DNA from 3 places in the Thermoanaerobacterium thermosulfurigenes genome. Region 1 is predicted to be linked to each of the others. Evidence: riboswitches for the same ligand, from Rfam matches in the RefSeq annotation. Region 1 holds a riboswitch; each other region holds the start of a gene.

Region 1 (5,530 bases):
GGCTTTGCCAAAACCAAAACAGGTAAAAAGCAACAAAGGCTACGACAGTGATAATTATAGCAATCGGAATAATAATATATCTTTTGAAGAGAGAATATCAAAATTTTTAAAGGATTCTGATGAAAGGCAGCAGCAGCTTAAAAAGAATTTTGATTCAAAAAGAAGAGGCGGTGGCTATAAAAGAAACGCTAGTTATTAAAACTTCGGGCAAGCCCGAAGATTTTTTATGGGAGGATTATTATGAGGTGTTCTGTTATCGATATAGGAACAAATTCTGTCCGCCATCTTGTGTGTGATGTAGATGGGAAAGAAATTAAACACATAAAGAAGGATGTTAAAGTAACGAGACTTGGTGATTCTGTATCGAAAAGTGGGAAATTGGCCAGTGATGCTATTGAGCGAACAGCAAGTGCAATACAAGCTTTTTTAGACGATGCTGAAAATCTCAAGGTACAAGATATATATGCTTTTGCTACATCTGCAGTGAGAGATGCTAAAAATGCTGACAGCTTTATAAATGAACTTTCAAAATTTGGCATAAACGTTGATATAATAGATGGTGAAACTGAAAGTCTTTATGGATATATTGGTGCCTCATACGGAATAAAAAGAGAAAGTGTATTGGTTTTGGATGTTGGTGGAGGGAGTACAGAATTTTCTTATCTTAACGGAAACCTTGTGAAAAAAAGCTTTGATATAGGTGCTTTAAGGCTTACAGAGAAATTTATAAAGAATGATCCTATTACGCTCGATGAGTACAATAATATAAGCCTCTATATAACAGACATGCTTATGCCATTTATAAGTGAAAATCAAGAAATACCTACAGATGTAGTTGGCATAGGTGGTACAATAACAACACTTGCTGCCATGTCACAGGGTTTAGAAATCTACTCGAGAGAATTAGTTCATGGATATGTGCTTAGTAAAAGCGAAATAAAAAGGTTGCTGGACTTAATGATGTCGTTGAGCTTGAACGAGAGAAGACTTTTGAATGGTTTGCAGCCTGAAAGAGCTGATATTATCGTTGCAGGCACAATAATAGTCTATACAATTTTAAAGCTTTTGAACTGTACTTCAATTACCGTAAGCGAGTGGGACAATTTAGAAGGCGCCTTAGTAGAAAAATATATAAAAAACGTGAATGATAAAGCAGACAATTAGATTTATGTCGATGTATGCGAATAATGTATTCATAACAATGTCAGAAAAGATGGATTGCAAGCTTTTAAAGAAATAACCGATGCTTTTTGTTGTATAAAAAGAAAAAACATAAAAGCTGAGATTACCTATTGCTCAGCTTTTGTCCTAATTCCAATATTTTATTGTCATGATATAACTTTTTAATCGTCATGTTGTTCACATCTATTTGTACTCTATCGATCTTTTCGCTTATTTCATCAATTTTTTCGTGCACAATTTGCCTATCATCAAATAAAGCGCTTATTTTATCAGTTATTTCATTATTAATCTTAGTGCCAAGTTTTTTTATCTCTTCTTTTGCATTAAACATTTCTGATTTTAAATTGGTGAATTCTTCTTTCACACTATACACTTCTGATCTTAAATCATACATTTCTACTTTTATACTATCTACATCTGACTTTAAATCAGTTATTGATTTATTTAAGTTCCCTATATTATTGCTAATTTTTTCTAACAAAAAAAGAATTTTTTCTTCCTCCATCAACAAAAACCTCTCTTTAGTCCAAAATTTTTCCCATAGATTCATTCTAATTTATAAATTTTATAAATTCAATAGTATTTAAGACTCATTTTAAAGATTTTTGTCATGTTGATTTAATGTATTTAATATGCTCATCTTATATTAAAAAATATATAAAAAAATCACCCACCTTTTTAGGCGAGTAATTATACTTATTCGTTTTGACTATATGTTTTTTTAAAATCATCAAAACCCTGATTTTATTGGTTTAGTAGCGGCGAGTGGAGTCGAACCACCGACACTGCGGGTATGAACCGCATGCTCTAGCCAACTGAGCTACGCCGCCATATTTGGTTGCGGGGGCAGGACTTGAACCTGCGACCTCCGGGTTATGAGCCCGACGAGCTGCCAACTGCTCCACCCCGCGATGTACTATTCAATTGGTGCCGGAGACCGGAATCGAACCGGTACGGGCTTTAAAGGCCCGCAGGATTTTAAGTCCTGTGCGTCTGCCAGTTCCGCCACTCCGGCAATCACATCAACCAGCGACATCATTAATTATATTACATAAAGGACTATTAGTCAATACCTTTATGCCATATTATTCGGTGTAGATTACAATAAAATTTTGACATATTTGATAATGAAAGTGGCCAATGGTAATCAATTGTTTTTTTATTCAATTTATAAAGAAGGAATTAGAGGAATTATGCAGAATATATTTATATAAAGTTGTTGCATAAGGTAGTAATTTGTCGTCTACATTGGATAGTACAAAAAACACAGGATATCGACGACGTTTTAGGGATTTAACTTTTAAGTTTTATCAGGAGGGAGGGGTATGTGTGAAATTATAAAAAATGATGGCTTGTCATTGGTTTAATTTTTATAAAAAAGGTGGTTTTACAAAAGATGTGAACGAATGTTTTTAGATTACCTATAAGGGATCGAAGAATGTTAACTAAATTTGACAAAAGTCGTTAATTCTATATAATTTATTATAGCGCTTTATGAGAAGTTAAAAAATTAACGAATTAAGGAGGACTAAAATTGATAACCATATCTAAAGATGAGATGCTTGACTTTTTTCATAAATTAACAACTTTTTTACCATTACTTTTTGAGGATAGTGTATCTTTTGCCATTGTAGATAATGAAAAATATTTAGAGATAAAAAATTGTGATGAACTTCCTATTAATGCAAAAGTAGGTGATGCAATTCCAGAAGGTGGTGCAGCTTTTGAAGCCCTTAGAACTGGAAACTACATCATAAAAGATGTACCAAAAGAAGTATATGGAGTACCGTTTAAATCATATGCTATCCCTATAAAAGATTATGATAATTCTGTAATTGGGGTTTTACTTATGGGGAAAAGTTTAGAAAAAAGACATAAAGTATTGTCACTATCCGAAAATCTGGCAGCATCACTTGAGCAAATATCTTCAGCTATCCAAGAGGTTTCCTCTGGAGTCGAAATTGTAGTTAATTCAAATACTAAGATATTAGAAGAAGTAAATAAAGCTATTGAAAATACAAAGGGCACTGATGATATTTTAAAATTTGTTCAAAATATTTCTAAACAAACAAATTTATTGGGATTAAACGCAGCCATTGAGGCCGCAAGAGCTGGTGAAAAAGGCAAAGGCTTTAGTGTGGTTGCTGAAGAAATACGAAAGTTATCTAATACCAGCAGTGAATCTATAAGTAAAATAGACTCAGTATTAGAGAAAATACAGGAATCTATAAAAAGTATTTCTGACAAAATAAATGAATCAAGCTCATTTTTTGAGACACAAGCTACCGCATTTGAAGAAATTAGTTCTTCCATAGAGGAATTAAGCGCTACTTCTCAACTTTTAGAAGAATTAGCAAGGAATTTATAGGACTATAAAAGCAGTACGGATTTTCGATTTGCTCAAATCGAAAATCCGTATTTATAAAGCACCTCTGTATATATTTGCAGAAGTGCTTTATTTTTATAGAGGCAATAATTTGCTTCTATATAGTTTAATTTCAAACAAATATTTCATGAATTTCAATCCATATTTTTATGATTTGCATATTTTAAAGACACATTTTTGTTACAAAATTTACATATTTTTAATATATTTGCAAATGGAATTTTGATATGGTATAATTTAATTAATTTAATAATATGCTATAACGCTGAATTCGTATGAAGCGGGGAAACCAATTTTGGGGTGAATCCATTTGTATGGAGGGGTTATCTTTCGATCCTAACCCGTCAGCTAACCTCGTAAGCGTTGAAAGAGGAGGAAATAGCATGAATATATTCGGTACAACTACCTTCTATTAGTTGCCGGGTTTCAGCTATAGATTTTCTCTATGGCTTTTTTAATACCCTAAAATAGAAGGAGGTTTTTAAATGAGATTACCTATTTTTTCTGTCATTGGTGCTGGCAACGGCGGTCAGGCGATGGCGGCACATCTTTCGTTGATGGGTTTTATAGTCAATTTGTACAACAGATCTCGTGAGAAATTAGTTCCTATTTTAAATAATGGTGGTATTCATCTTGAAGGCGTTGTAGATGGATTTGCAAAGCTTAATATGGTCACTGACGATATGGAAGACGCTATAAAAGATGCAGACATAATCATGGTGACTGTTCCTGCGTCTGGACACAGTGACATAGCTTATGAAATGTTACCACACTTAAGAAATGATCAGATAATAGTTTTGAATCCGGGAAGAACTTTTGGCGCTATAGAGTTTTATAACATTGTTAAAATTAGAGACGATATAAATGTGGTAGTAGCAGAGACTGATACGTTTATATATGCTTGCAGATCGAATAATGGCGTTTCAAAGATTTTCAGGATAAAAGATGTGGTCTCACTGGCATCTATACCGGCTTGGAAGGCTGATTATGTTGTTGATTTGTTGAGATTAGCTTATTCGCAGATAGTACCTGCTGAAAATGTTTTAGAGACTAGTTTAAATAATATAGGTTCTATCTTTCATCCAGCGCCTACACTTTTGAACTCTGCAAGAATAGAGACTACAGAAGGTGATTTTCAATATTATTTGGAAGGCATATCACCGTCGGTGGCTAAAATATTGGAGAGAATGGACAGGGAGAGAATAGCAGTTGCCCACGCTTTAGGTGTCAATGCTGTTACAGCGCTTGATTGGCTTAAAGATGCATACGGCGTTATTGCAGACAATCTGTATGATGCGATTCAAAAGACAGATGCTTATAGAGGCTTGCTTGCACCAAAAAATCTTGATTGCAGGTACATTTTTGAAGATGTGCCAATGAGTTTGGTGCCTATTTCATCGATTGGCAAACAATTAGGCATTCCTACTTATACTATAGATTCTATAATTCATTTGGCATCATGCATGCATGAAGTGAACTATTGGAAAATCGGGCGCACAGCAGGAAAATTAGGATTGGAAGGAAAAAGCGCAGCGGAGATAAAGGTAATGATAGAGGGGTTAAAGGAGGAGATCACTGTCGCATGAAAAAATATATTATTGCAGCTTCTATAGAAAATGATGTCCATGTTGCGGGAGCATATAGATTTTTGAAGATTGCAGAGCAGGAAGGGTATAAAGTGGATTTTTTAGGTCCTGCTACATCTATTGATAAGTTGGTAGATACAGTGCGTTTAAAGAAACCTGATATAGTAGGTGTAAGTTATAGACTGACTCCAGAAACACTGAAAACCATATTGAATGAGCTTAAAGATAAAATACGAAAATATGGTTTGAGCAATATTAGATGGATATTTGGAGGCACAGAGCCCAATTGCTTAGTTGCAAAAGAGTCAGGAATATTTGAGGAAATTTTTGATGGAACTTTTGGCGATGAGTACACAATTTCATACCTAAGAGGAAA
Region 2 (5,530 bases), on a different contig from region 1:
GAAGTTGAAATAGTCAAGGAGCTTCTAAAATCAATAATGGAAAATATCATAAAGTTGAAAGTTCCTTTAGTTGTAGATATAGGGCAAGGGAAAAACTGGTATGATGCAAAATAAAAGTGTCTTATGGACACTTTTAAATTATATAGATTGGAGGTGCGATGGTGAAAGTTATCGGATTGACAGGGGGAATAGCGTCAGGAAAAAGCACCGTTTCATCCATATTAAAAAGTCTTGGAGCAGTAATAATTGACGCTGATGTCGTTTCAAGAGAGATTATGATAAAGGGGACTGAGACATATAATATATTAATAAGCGTATTTGGAAGAGAGATTTTGCGAAAAGATGGCGAGATAGACCGGAGAAAACTGGGTAACCTTGTTTTTGCTGATAAAGAAAAATTGAATAAATTAAATGAAATTACGCATCCGGAAATAATAAAAAGGATAAAAGATATAATAGAGGAAGAGAGAAAAAAAGGCAAAGAGAAAGCCATCGTGCTTGATGCAGCATTGCTAATTGAGATGAAGCTTTTTAATATGGTAGATGAAGTATGGCTTGTGGTTGTTGATAAAAAGACACAGATTAGAAGGCTTATGAAAAGAGACAATTTAAGCTATAAAGACGCATTAAACCGTATTAAGAGCCAGATGTCTATAGAGGACAAAATGAAGTACGCAGATTTTATAATTAATAACTGCAAGGATTTTAATGCTATAAAAAGACAAGTTGAGCTATTGTGGGGGCGTTTTTCAAAATAGAACATCTGGAGGTATTATATTGAAGTTAAAAAAAGTCATATTGGTGATAGTAGTAGCAGTTACTGTTTTGACGGTATATGGAGTCAAGACAAATTGGTTTTTAAAGCAATTGTATCCTAAAAAATACAGTCAACAGGTATACTTCTATTCAAATCAGTATGGAGTAGATCCTAATTTGGTCTTTGCTATGATAAAGGCAGAAAGCAATTTTAATCCTGACAGCGTTTCAAATAAAGGTGCTATAGGCCTTATGCAGGTGATACCTGAGACAGGAACTTGGGTTGCTAATTACATAGGCATCAAAAATTTTAGCGTTAATATGCTTTTTAATCCAGATTACAATATAAATATAGGAACATGGTATCTAAAATACCTTTTAAAACAATTTAATAATGATGTCACTTTGGCAGTAGCCGCATATAATGGAGGAAGTGGCAATGTTTCAAATTGGTTAAAAGACAAGAGGTATTCAGAAAATGGCAGCAATCTCAAAAAAGTGCCTTTTTTAGAGACGGATAAGTACATTAAAAAGGTGCTTAAGTATTATAAGATTTACACAAATTTATATAAATGACTTGAAACATTGCACAACATTATGCTGCGAGGGATTTTAAATGGATTTTGGGGTCTTAATTCTATCCATCATGTTGTTTTTCAGCATTATAGGGGAAAACAACAACGCTGCGGCTGCTATTATAATGCTTCTTTTGATTAAGCTTATGAACTTGGAAATAATTAATCAATTTGTATCGAAAAATGGCATGAATCTTGGTATAATAGTATTGACTATGGGAGCCTTATCACCTCTTGCAATGAGCAAAGTGTCAATTGATGATTTTTTAAATGCTGCAAAAAGCGTGGAGGGGGTTATTACAGTTATTGCCGGGATAATTGTAGCTATATTGGCATCTATAGGCCTTAACGCCATGAAAGTAGATACAAATGGTGTTGTAGGTGTTTTGCTGGGTACTGTGATTGGTGTAAGCTTCTTTAAGGGAGCACCGGTTGGTCCAATGATAGCCCTTGGCATTACGACAATCTTACTTAGGATATTTAGATTATAGAGAGGGAGAAGAATACATATGAAAATTATCAAACATCTTGAAGACTTAAGGGAAGTTAAGGTAAGCAATGATAGAGAGTTTTTTTCCGCTACACATGATGAGATAAAAAATGGCGCGACTACAGACGTTTATTTTTTAAGGACGCAAGATATTTTAAAGCATTTAGGGATTGACGGGAAAGTTGTAACGGCAGAGATATTTGCAAGAAGAAGTGGTGTTTTTGCAGGGCTGCCTGAAGTAAAAAATGTCTTAAAAGATAAAAACATTGAAGTGTGGTCTATAGATGAAGGAGAGACTTTTGAAGCAAAAGAGACTGTTATGAGAATCATTGGACCGTACAACGAGTTTGGCACGTATGAAACTGTGATATTGGGTATGTTGGCAAGTTCATGCGGATGGGCTACTGCAGCAAGAGAGCTTAAAGAAGTTATTCCAGACAAGCCTTTACTTTGTTTTGGCGCAAGACATGTGCATCCTGCAGTGGCGCCTGTCATGGAAAGGGCCGCCCTTATAGGTGGTGCTGATGATGCTAGCTGTATATTGGGAGCAAAGCTTTTAGGCCGTGAACCAAAGGGCACAGTGCCACATGCGGCTTTTCTGATAGCTGGCGACACTCTTACTGTAGCAAAGGCTTACAGTGAGATAACGCCTAAAGATGAGAAAATAACTATTTTAGTAGATACATTTAAAGATGAAATTGAAGAATCATTGAGAGTGGCTGAATTTTTAGGAGATAGGTTGTATGGCATAAGATTGGATACGCCATCGGAAAGAGGGGGTGTGACAGCAAGCCTTGTGTATGAGCTTAGGCAGAGGCTTAACCAAAAAGGGTTTGACAATGTCAAGATCATTGTGTCTGGTGGGCTTACACCAGAAAGGATAAAAGAGCTTGCATTAAGCGGTGCAGATGCATTTGGTGTTGGTAGTTATATATCAGATGCATCTCCTATAGATATGACGATGGATATTAAAGAAGTGGAAGGAAAACCTATTGCTAAAAGAGGTAGAATTCCCGGAAGGATAGAGAATGCAAAATTAAAGAGGATAATATAGACAGACATGAATCTATGCTTGTCTGTATAATACTAAATGAATCGCAATTTATACAAAAAGGTATTGACACAAACAAAAAAACATTATATAATAACTAATGTGCTAACGATGTTGTGACGCGGGGGTGGCGGAATAGGCAGACGCGTACGTTTGAGGGGCGTATGGAGTTTTCCGTGCGGGTTCAAGTCCCGCCCTCCGCACCAAAATGAAAATAAATATTTTACATAAAAAAAGCCTTTCAAAAGGCTTTTTTTTTTTAATGCCACTTTACCATTATAATTGACATGAATACAATCGCAACAATCGTCGTTGTCGTTATAAAGATCGATGCAAGTTTGGTGTTTAGATTTCTCTCATCAGAATATATGACTGCTACAAGCGCTGTTGGCATGATAGTTCCTAACATTATGGTTTTAATTGTCATTGATGCGGTATTGAAAAACAGAGGCAAGACAAAAAATAATGCTATGCCTGGTGCATATTTAATGGCAAGTCCTTTAAGTAGCGATAAAATTTCATCCTTTTCTAAATTAAAATCAAGAAAGTATCCTATTACAAACAAAGCCAATGTTGTATTAGGCATTGAAATTTGTTCTGCCAGGTTAACGATTAAGCTTGGGAATTTAATACCTATGATATTCAATATGAAGGCTATTATATACGTATCAAAAGGCACAAAGTACAAGATCTTTTTAAATACTTTCTTTAGATCTAATTTATCACTTTGAGAAAATACATATGCAGCGATATATGCGATTCCAAAGACGTTAAATGAATTTCCCATGTCAAACATGGCAATGTGCAAAAGACCATTGTTGCCGTAAATTTGTTGGATAAACGGGAAAGCGAAAAGACCTATGTTATATCCGCAGAGAGATATAATTAAAGTGCCTTTTGTTTCTCTTTTTAAATTTGCGTTTCTAAAGGCTAAAAAGCCTACAAGAAAAGTGATGAAGCCGAAAGCAAAGCCTGATAATGTTAAAACGAACAAGTTTGTATTTACTTTTGTAGTCAAGAAAACTTTTGCGATGCTGGCAGGTAATGTTATGTATATGATAAAACTATTTATTACCTTTCCCGTTTCTGCAGGTAGAAATTTCATTTTCTTTACTGCGTAACCGAAAAATATTATGATGATGCTTATTGCGATTTTTTGAAGTATGACTATTTGACTCATTCATATCCTCCTTTTCGTATATCAAATAAAATTATACTACAACAAGCTTCTTATTTATAGAGATTGTAACAAATTTATAAATTTTTTATAAAATATATTAAGAGTTTATTAAAAAAATCTTAAAAAATTATTATGAAAACATTGACTTTATTAATCGTTTTTGATAAAATAAAAGAAACTTGTACATATTAGCAATCTTGCCGAATCCTATTTAGGTACGGAGGATTTTTCATGTTTGGGGTTAATCTGCCATATGCAGTAGGGGTACCTTCTATCCCGCACCCGTCAACTAACTCCGGAGGCAAAAGGAAGGAGATTAGCTATGAATAGCAAATTAGGTAAATTTATTTTTGGTGTATCCGTTTTCGGCATGACTATGGTAGGTTCTTCGATGCTTACACATATTTATGCAGCAGATCTTGGAAGTGGCGTCGTCATTGGAAACGGTGTAAATGTCAGAAATGGCGGAAACTTGTCGTCAATGGTTATCACACAGTTAAATTATAGCGATGTGGTTACAGTGATTGGACAGGATAATGGCTGGTACAACATAAAGCTTTCAGATGGGACTGTAGGCTGGATATATGGAAAGTACCTTTCATTAAGGTCTTCAAGTACGGTGTCAAGGGGTGATGTTGATAGAAGCATTGCCTCAAGGCTGATCGATTTTGGTAAAGAGTTTTTAGGAACAAGGTATGTTTACGGTGGTGAATCTCCATCGGGTTTTGATTGTTCTGGTTTTACTCAATACGTCTTTAAAAGCGTCGGTATTAGTTTGCCAAGGACTGCTGATGTTCAAGCTACAGTAGGAACTTACGTTGATAGAGCAGATTTGCAGCCTGGTGATTTGGTGTTTTTTAAGACATTAGGGAGCAGCATAATAAACCATGCTGGGATATACATAGGAAATGGGCAGTTTATGCACGCTTCATCTGGTGCTGGAAAAGTCATGACAAGCTCTTTATATGAAGATTACTACAGCACTCACTATGCTGCAGCCAGAAGGGTTATACAGTAAACTAAATATAACGACAAAAAGGCACTTTCATGTGTCTTTTTTTGATGCATTTTTTAGGCGATATTTTATAGTTTGTTGACTATTTAGGCATATTAATATATCATTATATATTGTATAAAATTTGCATTTGTGTGGAAGGAGTTAACCTAAATGGGGTTTGTAAGGGACGATATAAGGAATGTAGCTATAATAGCGCATGTTGATCACGGGAAAACAACTTTAGTAGACGGTATGCTTAAGCAAAGCGGCATTTTTAGGCAGAACGAAAAAGTCGAAGAGAGAGTAATGGATTCAAATGAGTTAGAAAGAGAAAGAGGAATAACTATTCTTTCAAAGAATACAGCTATTAGGTATAATGGTGTAAAGATAAACATAGTTGATACACCAGGGCATGCTGATTTTGGTGGTGAGGTAGAACGGGTATTAAAAATGGTTGATGGTGTATTGTTGCTTGTAGATG
Region 3 (5,530 bases), on a different contig from region 1:
ACGGTGCTCTCATTTTGAAATTTTCTGACCATTCCATGAATTTAACCTTACATACAATAAAAGGCATTATCCATTGAACGTTGTTAATGGCAAGACCGTAAAATTCAGGGTTGACCTTAAGATCGTTGGCAACTTCTAAGAATGATGATAATTCTTTTTGCGATATTCCAGATTCTACATTTCCAATGTGCACAAGTTTGTCCTCCTCGTTGTAAAGACCCAAGACTAACGCTGTTTTATCTATTTTATACCCCAATATTACAGCGTTTAGTATTATGTGGTGTTTGAATTTTTGCCATAGACTACTTCTTTTCCCTAAGTAATATTTTGAGTCTGCTTTTTTAGCCATTACTCCTTCCAGTTGCTTTTTACCAGTTTCCGCAAATAAAGTTTTGCCTTGTCCAAATATATAATCAGATATCCTTATTAGATTGCCTTCACTGACGATTTTACTTAAAATTTCTTTGCGCTCAATCAGTGGGTAGTTTAATAGCTCTTTTCCATCAACATATATTACATCCCATGTTATAAATATTGCGGGATTGGATTTACTTAAAAGTTCTATTTTTAGTTTGTTTTGTTGGTGTTTTCGCATCATTATGTTTCTATAACTTGGTTTATTGTCTTTTAGAACGATTAGCTCGCCATCAAGTATGGCTTCATTTGATTTTAGACATTTATTTACTTCCATAAGTTCTGGGAATTGGTGGCTTATATCTACTAGCCTTCTGTCTTGAAGTTTTGTAGAAGATGAAAGAAATGCTATTGTCCTCGAACCATCCCATTTGATTTCATACACCCAACTTGGATCGTCAAATACATTTCCCGATATAGCCAGCATAGGAGAAATTTTTTCATCCATCAGGGACATCTTTATGCACCTTTTTTCTTTTTTGATTTTTTTGCAATGTTTTCTCCTTTTACTGATTCGATGCTGGCTTTTAATGCGCTTACAAGGTCCAGGACATTTTCTTCTTTTGGCGATTCAGGTATTTCAAATTTTCTATCTTGAATTTTCGACTCGATTATTTCGATCAGGGCTTTTCTGTAGTTGTCATCATATTTTTCAGGGGAAAAATCAGATGTCAGAGTATCCACAAGTTTTATAGCCATTTTCACCTCATTTTCGTGAAGATCTACATTGCGGATAGGTGGAAGCTCATTTGTACTTCTTATTTCATCAGGAAAGTGCATTGTTTCCATAACCATGTAGTTGTCATTGAAAACTCTTATGCAGGCTAAATCTTGCTTTGAGCGGATTACTACCCGCGCGACTGCTACACGGTTTAATTTCTTCATAGAATCTCTTAAAAGTACGTATGGTTTTGCACCTATTTCATCTGGTGCGATGTAGTATGTCTTATCGAAATATATGGGGTCTATTTGCCTTAAGTCTGTAAAATCGATAATATCTATCGTTTTAACTGTTGACTTTGGAATTCTCTCTAAGTCTTCTTCATCTATGATGACAAATTTTCCTGGTTCATATTCATAGCCTTTTACGATTTCTTCATCAGAAACTTCTTTATTGCACACAGGGCAAATCTTCTCGTATTTTATGGGTGATTTGCAGTCCTTGTGAAGCTGTCTAAAATGGATGGAGTTGTCTTCTGTGGCTGCATAAAGTTTTATGGGGATGCTGACAAGGCCAAAGCTGATGGCACCCTTCCACATCGAGCGCATTTTTTCACCTTCTTTCGATATTTATTAATTAGTATAACCATGAAAAACTCACAATCTTCAGGTAATTTATGGAATGTGGTTGACTTTGATACAATTTGCCTATATAATATTAATTAATTATTAAAAATATAAATTTTTTATTAAATTTATTAAAATAAAATAAAATATGCCTAATCGAAAGAGCGGGGGATATCTTTGGGGTGAATCCGCGTATGCGGTAGGGTTGCTCTTTACCGAACCCGTCAACTAACCTCGTAGGCATAAAGAGAGGATGAATGAGTTGAATTACAAAAAAATAGTGGCAACAGCGGTAGTGTCAATAACACTTATGCAAGCGCCAAGTGCATTTGCAATGGAGCTTTTGAAATACGGTTCAAGAGGACAAGCGGTGGTTAGCTTGCAGCAAACGTTAAACAGGCTTGGCTATAGCACAGGTGGTATTGACGGAATATTTGGCAGCAAGACAAAAAGCGCAGTGATCGCACTGCAGAGAAGGTACGGACTATCTCCTGATGGAATTGTAGGACCAGCTACAGAGGCAGTATTAAATAGGACGACTGTAACTGGCGTTTCATCAAGGGGTGGTTATGAGCGCCCATCAAATTTTGACATAGTAAGTATTGCAGAAAGATATCTTGGAGTACCGTATGTTTTTGGTGGTACTACACCTGCAGGTTTTGATTGCTCTGGATTTGTTCAATACGTGTTTAGGCAAGCTGGAAAAAGCATCGGCAGAACTACGTATGACCAGTATGCAGGTGGTAGAGCTGTAAGCTTATCTGATCTTCAGCCAGGCGATATATTGTTTTTCTCTACATCAGGCGGTGGTCCTACACATGAAGGTATATACATAGGAGATAATCGTTTAATACACATGAGCGATTCCCTTAATAAGGCTGCTATTGCGGATTTTAGCGGTTGGTTTAGGACGTACTATATAGGCGCAAGAAGATATTATTAAAATTTAAAAGAGAGCATCTACATAGAGGCGTATATGTTTTTTTGATTTAACATATGCGCCTCTTTTATTTTTAGAAATTAAATAAAGTCTTAAATGGAAATCTTTGTTTTGTTGACAAGTAATGTCACAAATAACTGATTATTATAAATTTTCTACATTGACTTTTTATAACTCGCAATTACCAAAACGTTTGTTCGTTTAATATAATTAAAGCACAGTGCTGCACTGAAAGGGACCGGTCCTCACTTTATGTGAGGTGTGTAGTAGATGATAAGTTATAATGAACTGTGCTTTAAGGCTAAAAGTGGTGATAAAGATTCTGTCCATGAGATTTTAAAAAAGTTTAATCCTCTTTTGATAAAATTAGCAAAAAAGTTTCCATACGACAGTTTTGATGATATGCTTCAAGACGGAAGAGAAGTGCTTATTGCTGCTATCCATCAGTTTGATGAGAAAAAAGGCAAGGAATTCATAGCATATGGCAGTATGCAGCTTAAATTTTATTTTTTAAATGCTTATAGAAAGAAAAAATCTTTTCTCTCTTTGAATGCAAAGGCAGATGAGGAGGAAAATGAGATCATCGATTTGATAGAGAGCGATGAACTTACGCCAGAAGAAAAATTTTTTAATGATATCATGAGAAAGGATTTAAAGGAAGCTTTGAATGGCCTTACTGGAAAGCAGAAAAACATAATAATGCTTTACTTTTTCGAAAGGAAGACACTTGTTGAAATATCAAAAGAGTTGGGAGTGGGATATCAGAGTGCTGTAAAACTTAAAGACAGGGCTTTAGATAGATTAAGATTTTTGATAAAAAATGATATAATTATGTAAAATGGCTTGAAAGGATGATGTATACTTGGAAGCTAAAAATCTCGGCATAAATGAAGAATTATTCAAAGAAATAATCGAGCTGAATCAAAAAGCTCAGTTTCACAATCTAATCGGCATGGAGATTGTTGAGCTTGGCAGTGGTAAAGTGACGATGGAAATGACGATTTCCGATAAACATCTAAATATCTTTGAGATTGCTCACGGCGGTGTATTGTTTTCTCTCATGGATACGGCTATGGGGATTGCTGCGAAAACGATGGGGAAAAACATGGTGACTCTCGAGATGAATATAAACTATATAAAGCCCTTAAAAGCCAAAGACAGAATCAAGGCAATAGGGAAGATTATCCACATGGGCAAGACGACTGCTGTTGCAGTATGTGATGCATACAATCAGGATGGCAAGCTTGTGGGATCTTCCCGCGAGACATTTTACTGCATAGATTAAATGGTATACAATAAAAATAAGATGAAAGGAGGCCATGAAAATGAATTTTGATAGTTTTTTGTACAATACAAGACCTTTTTTAAATTATTTGTTTGATTTTTATAGCAATTTAGATGACATGAAGTTAAGCACCGTCATAAAAGATGCTGGGAGTGCTGACAATGTGTCGATTATCGTCGTTGATATGATAAACGGTTTTTGCAAAAGTGGGGCTTTGTCCAGTCCTCGAATAGGAGGGATTATAGAGCATATAAAGAGCCTCATTAAAGCTTCATACAGGATGGGCATAAAAAATGTGATGTTTGTAAATGATGCCCATGTAAAAGGTGCAACAGAATTTGTTGATTATCCAGAGCATTGTGTCAAAGGAACAGATGAAAGCCGTATCGTAGAGGAGCTTTTAGAGGTGGTTAAGGACAAGCCAAATGTGTACGAGAAAAATTCGTTAAACGTGTTTTTCGGCGGAGAAGACGGTGATGGAAATGAGTTTTTGAAGAAGGTATTCACCATGTTAAAAGGAGGTAAATCTACATTTATCATCGTTGGCAATTGCACTGATTTGTGTGTGTATCAGACGGCGATTTCTATAAAGATGATTGCAAACGCCAATAATTTAAGTGCCAATGTGATTGTGCCTGAAAATTGTGTTGAGACTTACGATATAAGCGTAAAGACGGCGGAAAGGCTTAAAATAGTCCCGCATGATGGTGACTTAACACATACTATGTTTCTATACCACATGAAGCTTAATGGCATAAATATTGTCAAAGAACTGCTGGAAGAATAAAATAAAAAGTTTTAAAGAGCTCTTTAACGTATAAAGGGCTCTTTTTATTAATAAATATTTATAAGATATTTATATTTTATTTATCAGTTGTAATGCTCTTGTAATATTGATAATATATAATGGATTTATAGAAAAATGGCTATTTGAGATGATTGATGAAGAATTTTGTTACAAATTGCTTTTTATTGTGAGGGATCTTAGGAGGGGATTTCAGTGCCAAAGCCTTTAAATGAAAACGCAAGATACATGGCAGGACTTGACGGACTCCGTGCTTTAGCTGTGCTTGCTGTCATTGGATATCATCTTAATCTGACTTTTTTGCAGGGTGGTTTTTTTGGCGTCAGCATATTTTTTGTGTTATCAGGATACTTGATTACAAATATAATTGCATCGGAGTGGGAGAAAAACAATAAAGTTGATTTAAAAAATTTTTGGAAGCGCAGAATGTTGAGGCTATTTCCAGCTCTTTTTATTATGGTAATTGTAGTCGCTTCTTATGTTACGCTTTTCGATGCTTCAAGGCTTTCATCTATTAAAGGTGATGCTATAACAAGTTTGCTTTATGTCAACAATTGGTGGCTGATATTCCATAAAGTATCTTACTTTGCTAAGTTTGGACCACAATCGACGTTTGGCAATCTATGGTCACTGGCTGTTGAAGGACAGTTTTACCTCATTTGGCCGTTAGCATTGATTGCGGCATTTAAGTATATAAAGAAGAAAAAGTATATCTTTATTATCACTTTGCTGCTTTCTGTACTTTCTGCTTTAGCAATGGGCGTAATGTACACACCAGGAATGGACCCCAGCCGTGTAT

The links. A riboswitch is a leader RNA that binds a small molecule or an ion and turns the genes downstream of it on or off. The one in region 1 is predicted to bind cyclic di-AMP.
Region 2: linked by a shared signal. The riboswitch ahead of HNR52_RS09120 (C40 family peptidase) and the one ahead of HNR52_RS01590 (NAD/NADP octopine/nopaline dehydrogenase family protein) in region 1 are both predicted to bind cyclic di-AMP.
Region 3: linked by a shared signal. The riboswitch ahead of HNR52_RS08770 (C40 family peptidase) and the one ahead of HNR52_RS01590 (NAD/NADP octopine/nopaline dehydrogenase family protein) in region 1 are both predicted to bind cyclic di-AMP.

Annotation. Positions count from the first base shown of each region.
Region 1 is NZ_JBPODR010000003.1:32,950-38,479, forward strand. It holds gene HNR52_RS01555 (S1 domain-containing RNA-binding protein) at 1-199, shown strand, start outside; gene HNR52_RS01560 (Ppx/GppA phosphatase family protein) at 241-1,164, shown strand; gene HNR52_RS01565 (hypothetical protein) at 1,286-1,687, opposite strand; tRNA gene HNR52_RS01570 (tRNA-Met) at 1,939-2,012, opposite strand; tRNA gene HNR52_RS01575 (tRNA-Met) at 2,018-2,093, opposite strand; tRNA gene HNR52_RS01580 (tRNA-Leu) at 2,108-2,197, opposite strand; gene HNR52_RS01585 (methyl-accepting chemotaxis protein) at 3,032-3,550, shown strand; cyclic di-AMP (ydaO/yuaA leader) riboswitch at 3,822-3,945, shown strand; gene HNR52_RS01590 (NAD/NADP octopine/nopaline dehydrogenase family protein) at 4,054-5,154, shown strand; gene HNR52_RS01595 (cobalamin B12-binding domain-containing protein) at 5,151-5,530, shown strand, end outside.
Region 2 is NZ_JBPODR010000023.1:6,728-12,257, reverse strand. It holds gene polA (DNA polymerase I) at 1-114, shown strand, start outside; gene coaE (dephospho-CoA kinase) at 162-758, shown strand; gene HNR52_RS09145 (lytic transglycosylase domain-containing protein) at 778-1,332, shown strand; gene HNR52_RS09140 (DUF441 domain-containing protein) at 1,373-1,822, shown strand; gene HNR52_RS09135 (nicotinate phosphoribosyltransferase) at 1,841-2,875, shown strand; tRNA gene HNR52_RS09130 (tRNA-Leu) at 2,994-3,078, shown strand; gene HNR52_RS09125 (AEC family transporter) at 3,132-4,052, opposite strand; cyclic di-AMP (ydaO/yuaA leader) riboswitch at 4,241-4,371, shown strand; gene HNR52_RS09120 (C40 family peptidase) at 4,375-5,070, shown strand; gene typA (translational GTPase TypA) at 5,221-5,530, shown strand, end outside.
Region 3 is NZ_JBPODR010000021.1:11,845-17,374, reverse strand. It holds gene HNR52_RS08780 (ATP-dependent DNA ligase) at 1-871, opposite strand, end outside; gene ku (non-homologous end joining protein Ku) at 874-1,683, opposite strand; cyclic di-AMP (ydaO/yuaA leader) riboswitch at 1,841-1,958, shown strand; gene HNR52_RS08770 (C40 family peptidase) at 1,964-2,644, shown strand; gene HNR52_RS08765 (sigma-70 family RNA polymerase sigma factor) at 2,912-3,478, shown strand; gene HNR52_RS08760 (PaaI family thioesterase) at 3,504-3,926, shown strand; gene HNR52_RS08755 (cysteine hydrolase family protein) at 3,967-4,713, shown strand; gene HNR52_RS08750 (acyltransferase family protein) at 4,927-5,530, shown strand, end outside.